DNA from 2 places in the Hoeflea sp. CAU 1731 genome. Region 1 is predicted to be linked to the other one. Evidence: predicted binding sites of a transcription regulator. Region 1 holds the regulator's gene; the other holds the start of a gene.
The links. The regulator LexA, encoded in region 1, represses DNA repair genes until DNA is damaged. The targets are predictions, from matches to a motif close to TGTTCNNNNTGTGTTCNG.
Positions count from the first base shown of each region.

Region 1 (4,040 bases):
TTCAGGCGGAATTGGACAGCACCGCGATCAACAATGGCGCGATCTACGCCACAGACGAAGGCATAAACCTGGATGCGGACGGCGCCGTGGTCATCAACAACGGCTCGATCACCGCCCTTGACGACGGCATTCACACGGCAACCGATTCCTGGATCGAAAACAACGGCTCGATCTATATTCCCTACAACGCCGGCGATCCGCAGGACGGCATCGACTTCGACGACGGTGTGGTGCTGAACACCGGCCGCATCGAGGTGGAGAACGGCGGTATCGATTCGCAAGACGGCGTCGATTTCGATGAAGATGGCGCAGCGCCGTCCTACATCACGAACACCGGCAGCATTATCGGCTACCATGCGGTCAACACCGATCCCCTCAACACGCAATCGCAAACCATCTACAATTACGGTTATCTCGAAGGCTTTGGCGGCGTCGCCATCAATCTCGGCGAAGGCGACGACGCATTGCAGATCGGGACCGGCTCGCGGATCGTCGGGCTTGTCGACCTCGGCGACGGCACGGACAGTTTCAGCGTTGACAGCCCGGTTGCATCGCTTGTCAATTTCGTCTCTGCGCCGGAAATCGTCGATCTCAACGGCTTTGCGGCGATCGTGACGTCAACACAAATCGTAACGATCGATCCCACGCCCTTCCAGAGCGGCAACGCGCTGATGCGTTCTTTCTTCTTCGACATGACCGGCACGCTGTATCACGACCGCCCTGAAGCCGGAGAAAGCGGCTTCTGGCTGACCGGATTCGGCAGCGCAGCGGATTTCGGATCATCCACCGTTTACAGCGGCTATGACACATCCGGCGGAGGCGGCGTCGGCGGGTATGATCATGCAGTGAACGCCATGTGGAGCATCGGCCTGTTCGGCGGGGGCGCGTCCTATTCTTCACGCATCGACGACGGCGAACACGACACGGACCTGACGTCCGGCTTTGGCGGCGTTCGCGCCTTCTACTTTCCGAACAGCCGGTTCACGCTGAATGCCGCCATTTTAGGCGGCGTCACACAGACCAGCCTGTCGAGCCCCGACTATCGCACCGGCAGCGGCTCGGGAGACGGATCATTCCTGGCGACGACCGGCGGGTTCGCCTATGAAATACCGGCGTCCGAAATGGGCGGCTATGTCGGTCTGGAAGTGCTTGGTCAGGCCGGAGCGCTCTGGAACCGGGCCGACAGCTACCGGGTGTCCGGTTTCGACGGCGCGACGATCGGCGCGCGGGATTCGGCCTATTATTTCGGGACGCTGGAAGCCGGCCTGCCCTTCGAAATGCAGTCAGGCGGCAACACGATCCGGTTCAAGCCCTTCGCCGGCGTGTCCTTCGCCGGCTTCAGCGACGACGCCTTCGCGGTGTCTGCGATTGGCTCCTCGACGAGCTTTGCGGGACCGGGCGATATCGACGGGACGTTCTTCACCGGCGGCGCCGAACTCGCCATCGACTTCGACGGCAAGGCCAGCCTGACAGGCCGGTTCACCGCCGCCTACAATGAGGACTCCACGTCCTATGGCGGAACGCTCAACCTGCGCATTCCTTTTCCGGTGAAATAGGATCGCAGCGTCGACTGCGGCGGACAGCTTTCCATTGTCAAAATCAAGAGCGCCGACGCACCCCTGTGCGTCGGCGCGATCGCTTTTCAATCCATTCTTAACCAAATTGCGCAATACACTTGCAGAACACAAATGGAACATATAGTGTATGTTCTGTATTTGTTTCGCCGATTCGGAGGATTGGGCATGTTAACGCGCAAGCAGCACGAACTGCTTCTGTTCATTCACGAGCGGATGAAGGAATCCGGCATACCGCCGTCATTTGATGAAATGAAGGACGCGCTGGATCTCGCGTCGAAATCGGGCATCCACCGTCTGATTACAGCGCTTGAGGAACGCGGCTTCATTCGCCGCCTGCCCAATCGCGCAAGAGCGCTGGAAGTCATCAGGCTTCCGGAAATGGCTGCGCAGGGATTGCATCCGCGCAAGGGCTTCTCCCCAAGCGTTATTGAAGGCAGCCTCGGCAAGACGCATCCCAAACTGGTGCGGGAAGCGCCGAAGGAAGCGGCGAATTCGTCCGTCAGCGTGCCTGTCATGGGCCGCATCGCAGCCGGCGTGCCGATATCCGCAATCCAGAACAACACCCACAACATCAACGTTCCCCCGGAAATGCTCGGCAATGGCGAGCACTATGCGCTCGAGGTCAAGGGCGACTCGATGATCGAGGCAGGCATCTTTGACGGCGATACGGTTGTGATCAAGAACGCGTCGACGGCCAATCCCGGCGAGATCGTCGTCGCCCTGGTCGACGAAGAGGAAGCCACGCTCAAGCGCTTTCGGCGCAAGGGCGCATCCATTGCGCTGGAGGCCGCCAACCCCGCCTACGAAACGCGGATCTTCGGACCGGACCAGGTCAAGATCCAGGGCAAGCTCGTCGGGCTTATTCGCACCTACAACTAGGAACAAGCGAGCAGGTCCGGCCTGCTCGCTCCATATTCAGATAATCGACCCGACCGTCTTGGTCTTTTCGACCGTCTCGATCCATTCGCGGGCGGGGTTTGATGTCTCAACAATTCCGCCCCCGACATAGAGGCTGATTTCCTGCCCGAGAATTTGCGCGGTGCGCAGGTTCACGTAGAGCTTTGTCGAGCCGTCCCAGTCGACTGGTCCGAGATAGCCGGTGTAGTAGCCGCGATCGTAGCCTTCAAACCGCTTCAGGAATTCAATCGCGGGCGGCTTCGGCATGCCGCAGACGGCCGATGTCGGATGCAGGCTGCGCAGGAGGCCCGCCAGCCGGTCGGCGTCGAGGCTGTCCGCGCTTCTGCGGAAAATCGTTCTGAGATGCACCAGATTGGCCGCCGAAACCGTGCGCGGTCCGACCTCTTCGAAATCGTCGATGCCCTGCTCCAGGAATGCGCGCCGAATATAGTTGCTGACGAGCGCCTGTTCCTCGATCAAACCGTCCGGCCAGCCAATGTTTCTTAGATCCGGATCCGGCCCGACCCACTGCGTTCCGGCAAGCGCCATGGTGTCAACGCCATCCGGCGTGGACGAAAGCAGGATCTCCGGCGTTCCAACGAGCCAGCTTCCGGTTTCAGGCAGGTGAACGAGCGCGACGAATGCGGACGGCAGCTTGGCGGCGAGCCGTTCTGCCATATCGAGCAGATCATATTCCGGCGACAGCGCGCGGTTTTCCACGCGCGACGTGACGAGCTTGCGCATGCGGCCCGCCTTGATCTGCTGCACGCAGCGCTCCACCAGCAACTCATAAGTCTGGCGATCGGTCGCAAGCGGTCCGTCAACATTGGCGCGCGACTGGACGGGAACATCCATCCGGTCATCGGCGAGCTCCAGCAGTCTTTTTTGATGGTCGGAAACGGGGTCGTCGCCGTAGGCGTCTCCGGTCCAGAATTTGACGCCGTCCTTGTCCAGCCGGACATCGCCTTCAATGGCGTCCGCAAGGTTGGCGTCTTCGACATCGACGCGATTGATCGCGAAGAAAGGCCGCTCATGCGTTTTTGTAAACACCGGCCGTTTCGTCAAACCGTTGCAGCTAACGAGCGCCTCCCAGTGAACCGCATCCGGCCTGCGCCACAGGGCGAAAGGCAAGTCGGTGTCCGCAGCAGCCGATAGCAGGCTCCTGGCTCCTCCCGGTATTTTCATTCCGATCATCTCCGTTTGACCGGGGGAAACTTGCTTGAAGACCGGACAGTCGCCAGCACAAAATCAACGAGCCGGCATAGCGTAAAGCTATGTCACGAATTCCAGCCCGATTTCACGCGCCGCCTCGGTGAGGCTTTCCCGGATGGTTTCGATGACCCGCCGTGCGCCATGGTCCTTGTGATGATGCAGGAGAACCGGAAGCCGCGGTCCATCTGCGAAGGGAATGGGCTTGATGTCGGGGTCCCTGACGCCGGTCGCCGTCAATTCATCGACAATCGCGATGCCGAAATCCTCGTACATCAAAGAGATGGCGCTCTCCGCAAAACGGGTCTCGATGGTGATGTTCGGCTTGATGTCGCGTTCCTCGAACATGTCCTTCAC
Region 1 is NZ_JBDQQS010000001.1:712,067-716,106, forward strand. Features, by position in the region: gene AAFN47_RS03410 (autotransporter outer membrane beta-barrel domain-containing protein) at 1-1,556, shown strand, start outside; gene lexA (transcriptional repressor LexA) at 1,743-2,456, shown strand; gene AAFN47_RS03420 (chorismate-binding protein) at 2,493-3,659, opposite strand; gene AAFN47_RS03425 (LysR family transcriptional regulator) at 3,747-4,040, opposite strand, start outside.

Region 2 (4,040 bases), on a different contig from region 1:
GCGCCAGCGGAAACGGACCGGCGGTCCGTCCGGAGCTTCGGCGATTGCCTCGACAGGCTCCGGGCGATCGAACAGCAGAAGCGGCCGTGTGAGAACGCAGGGCGCCTCGGCGGCGACCGCAAAACCGGAGCTGTCCGGACGATCTCCTGCGGCCGAAACAAGACCGAAACTGCGTTCGGGAATATGCGTGTCGGCTGAGGCGAAGCGCAGCACGCGATCGACGCCGAGGCGGGCGCCCAGCCGGTCGACCAGGCTGTCGAAGGCCTCATGCGCATCCCCGCCCGCGACGAGATCGTCCTGCCGAGCCAGCCGTTCCTGGCTTTCCAGAACATTCAGCCGGATCAGGTCGAAGCCGAACCCAGCGTCGAGATCCTCGTGGAAACCGGCGATTCGCTCGCGAAACAACATCTGGATGCGATCGGGCGTGCGAACCGGGCCAGCGGACCGGACCTCGATCGCGGCGACCTTGCCGTCCACCCGGAAGAGCCGCAATTCGAGCCGGCGGGCGCCGACCTGTCTCGCATCCATCAAAGGCTGCAAATTGGCGGCGAGCAGACCGATCGTCCGTTCGATGTCCTCCTGCAGGGCGATCGGCTCGGCGAAGATCTTCTCCGACGACAATTCCGCCGTCGGCAGCCGTGGCTGAATGACCTCCTCCTCGCGGCCGAGCGCCTGGTCGAGCCGTCGCAAGAGCTGAGCGCCGAAGCGGGCGGCAAGCGGCGCCCGGGGCAAATCCGCGATACAGCCGATCGTGCGCAGGCCGAGCTTGCCCAGCATGTCGATGCAGTCGGGATCGAGCCGGAGCGCGGCGAGCGGCAGGCCGCCGAGGGCGGTCAGCTGGTCGCCCGGCTCTACGATCCGCCTGTCTCCATAGCGCGCGGCCGCCCAGGCCGCCCCGGCCGTGTCGGCGATCGCCGCCTGGGCGGCAAATCCTGCGCCACGCAGACGGGCGGTCACGTCGTCGAGCATGGCCTGCTCGCCGCCGAAGAGATGAACGCAGCCGGAAATGTCCAGGAAAAGGCCGCCGCAACCGCCGGCAATCGCATCCGACGGCTGATCGATCGCGACCAGCGGCGTGTAGCGGTCACACCATATGGCGACCGATGTGAGCAGGGCCATGTCGGCCTCCGCATCATGGTCGAAACTGTCGAGATCAGGCGCCAGCGCCCGGGCGTCGCTCAGGCTCTGGCCGCCACGCAGCCCCGCCCGCTCACCCTCTTCCTCGACGGCGACGATGCGCTGGGCGTTCCTGATCCTGGAAATGGCGGCGAGCGGCGGGACGTCAGGACGCCCGGTCAAGCGCCACGACCTGCCCCTTTTGCGGCGCGCCATGCGATCGATCGAAAGGCAGGGCAGGGCGATCGACAAAATGCGTTGGGACCTGTTCAAAGCGGCGACTCCGGTGATTCCATACAATGGCCCATTGCCCCGTCCGGCCATGTCGGTTGCGTTCGAGGGCAAGGTCCAGCCGCAATGGACCGATGCCCCCTTCGAATATGGCGTCGGCAAGCGACGGTCGCGCCTGCACGCGCCAGCGCGTGGCGACCGCGCTCGCTTCTTCTTCCCCAGCCTGCCTGAGAATGCAGGCGAAGACCCTGCTGTCACGCGCCTTCATCATCAGGCGACGCGTCGCCGTCATGTCGCAAAGGCCGGGATTGCCGCGCAGGTGGAAGATCACCGCCGCCAGATCATGGCATCCGGCGGCCTCGTCGCTTGCCCAGAGCGCCGACTTCAATTCCGCAGGATGGATGACAAGCAAACGCGACGGATCGACGCCGAACATGGAAAGTCCCGCCGGAAAGATCTCGCCGCTTTCCAGGCGCGCCGCCGGATCGGCGATCCAGACGACCGGGCCCTGTCTGTCCTTCAGACAGGCGACAAGCACTGCCGCCAGAAAGCCTGTAGCGGCGCTGATATCCCGGGTCAGCGGGCAGCGAATCTCGTGCAGGGCATGGGCGGGAAAGCCGCCTTCGAAGACATCGTCGAGGGGCGGGAAACCGAACCCCACCCCGCCATCGGCAGAACCATCCGTCCACGCCGCGCCGCCGACGCCGGCATGCCGGCGATCAATTCCGGCGACGGCGTCACGTAATATCCCGATCGTCTGCTTCGCCTGATCGCGTCGCATTGTCAGTCCACTTGTTCATGTTTTGTTCTACAATAGATTCCAAAATCACGAGTGGGAGTCAAGCAACCACGAGTCTGAAAACCCGGACAGGCGCCAGCGCTGCGCAGAATCGCGCCGCTGACGCTGTTCCAAACAGACTCGATGCGAGCCGATGATTATGATTATTCCGGCTGATCGTCGCTCTTGTCGCTCTTCAGCGAACTGAGTTTGGCGAAGACCGCGGCGGCGTCGATCTCCTTCTCTTCCTCCCTGGGGGCGGGAGGCGAGGCATCGAAAACCATCTTCTCGGTTTCCTGCGCCGGCAACAAGGTATCGTCGGGCTTGGCGACCACTTCGGACGGCCTTTCCCTGGCGGCCTTCTCCACCTCGAGATCGAGATCGATCTGGGTGCAAAGGCCGAGCGTCACCGGGTCGAGCGGCGTCAAATTGGCCGAATTCCAGTGCGTGCGATTGCGAATCTGCTCGATTGTCGACTTGGTCGTGCCAACCAGACGCGATATCTGCGCGTCGCGCAGCTCCGGATGATTGCGCACCAGCCACAAAATGGCGTTGGGCCGATCCTGGCGCTTGGAGACCGGTGTGTAGCGCGGACCTTTGCGCTTGAGTTCGGGAACATGCACCTTCGGATTTGAAAGCTTCAGCTTGTGTCCGGAATCGGTTTCGCCCGCAGCGATTTCGTCGCGCGAAAGCTGACCGGTCTGGATCGGGTCGAGCCCCTTGATGCCCTGCGCCGATTCGCCGTCGGCGATCGCCTTGACTTCCAGCGGATGCAGCTTGCAGAACTGGGCGATCTGGTCGAAGGTCAAAGCCGTGTTGTCGACCAGCCAGACCGCTGTAGCTTTGGGCATAAGCAGTTGTTGTGACATGAATATACTTCTCCTGTCCGCCCGCTCCGGTAAGCGGGTCGTGGTAGATCACCACAATTTCCGGGAATTGACGCGCTATATAACGACGTTTCGCGCCGAATGCAACGAAGAGAAGAACCATCACGGCCATTTGTCTAATTGCCCTCGGTGTTTCACCTGCTATTAAGGGGAGACAAAGACCGGGGGCGGACGCCTGCAGGAGCGACCGTCGGAGACTGACAGCGAAGGAGGATCGTATGTTCGAACCCAAGACACATAAAGTACCGAAGTCCGTCAAGAAACGCGCTCTGATCGACAACGAAACCTATCTCGACTGGTATCAACAGAGCATCAAAAATCCGGAGAAGTTCTGGAAAAAGCACGGCAAGCGCATCGACTGGTTCAAGCCGTACACCAAAGTCAAGAACACGAGCTTCACCGGCGACGTGCTGATCAAATGGTACGAGGACGGCGTCACCAACGTTTCCTACAATTGCATCGACCGGCATCTGAAGAAGCGTGGAGACCAGGTCGCCATCATCTGGGAAGGCGATAATCCCTATGAAGACAAAAAGGTCACCTACAACGAACTTTACGAACAGGTCTGCCGGCTCGCCAATGTGATGAAATCCAATGGCGTGAAGAAGGGCGACCGCGTCACCATCTACATGCCGATGATCCTCGAGGCCGCCTATGCGATGCTGGCCTGCGCCCGGATCGGAGCGATCCACTCGATCGTCTTCGGCGGATTCTCCCCGGACGCCCTCGCCGGACGCGTCGTCGACTGCAACTCGACCTTCATCATCACCGCCGACGAAGGTCTGCGCGGCGGCCGTGTCGTACCGCTGAAAGCGAACACCGACAAGGCTGTCGAACACGCCGCGCGCGACGGCGTCGAGGTACGCAATGTGCTGGTGGTGCGCCGCACCTACGGCAAAGTCGACTGGTACGAAGATCGCGATATCGACTACGACGAGGCGATGAGGCAGGCGAAACCGAAATGCGCGCCGGCGAAGATGAAGGCTGAAGACCCGCTCTTCATTCTTTACACCTCAGGATCGACCGGC
Region 2 is NZ_JBDQQS010000013.1:93,034-97,073, reverse strand. Features, by position in the region: gene AAFN47_RS20035 (Y-family DNA polymerase) at 1-1,389, opposite strand, end outside; gene AAFN47_RS20030 (ImuA family protein) at 1,283-2,128, opposite strand; gene AAFN47_RS20025 (DUF1013 domain-containing protein) at 2,290-2,994, opposite strand; gene acs (acetate--CoA ligase) at 3,231-4,040, shown strand, end outside.
Region 2: AAFN47_RS20030 (ImuA family protein) is a predicted target of LexA. The motif match lies at 2,141-2,158, and genes of this name have one in related genera.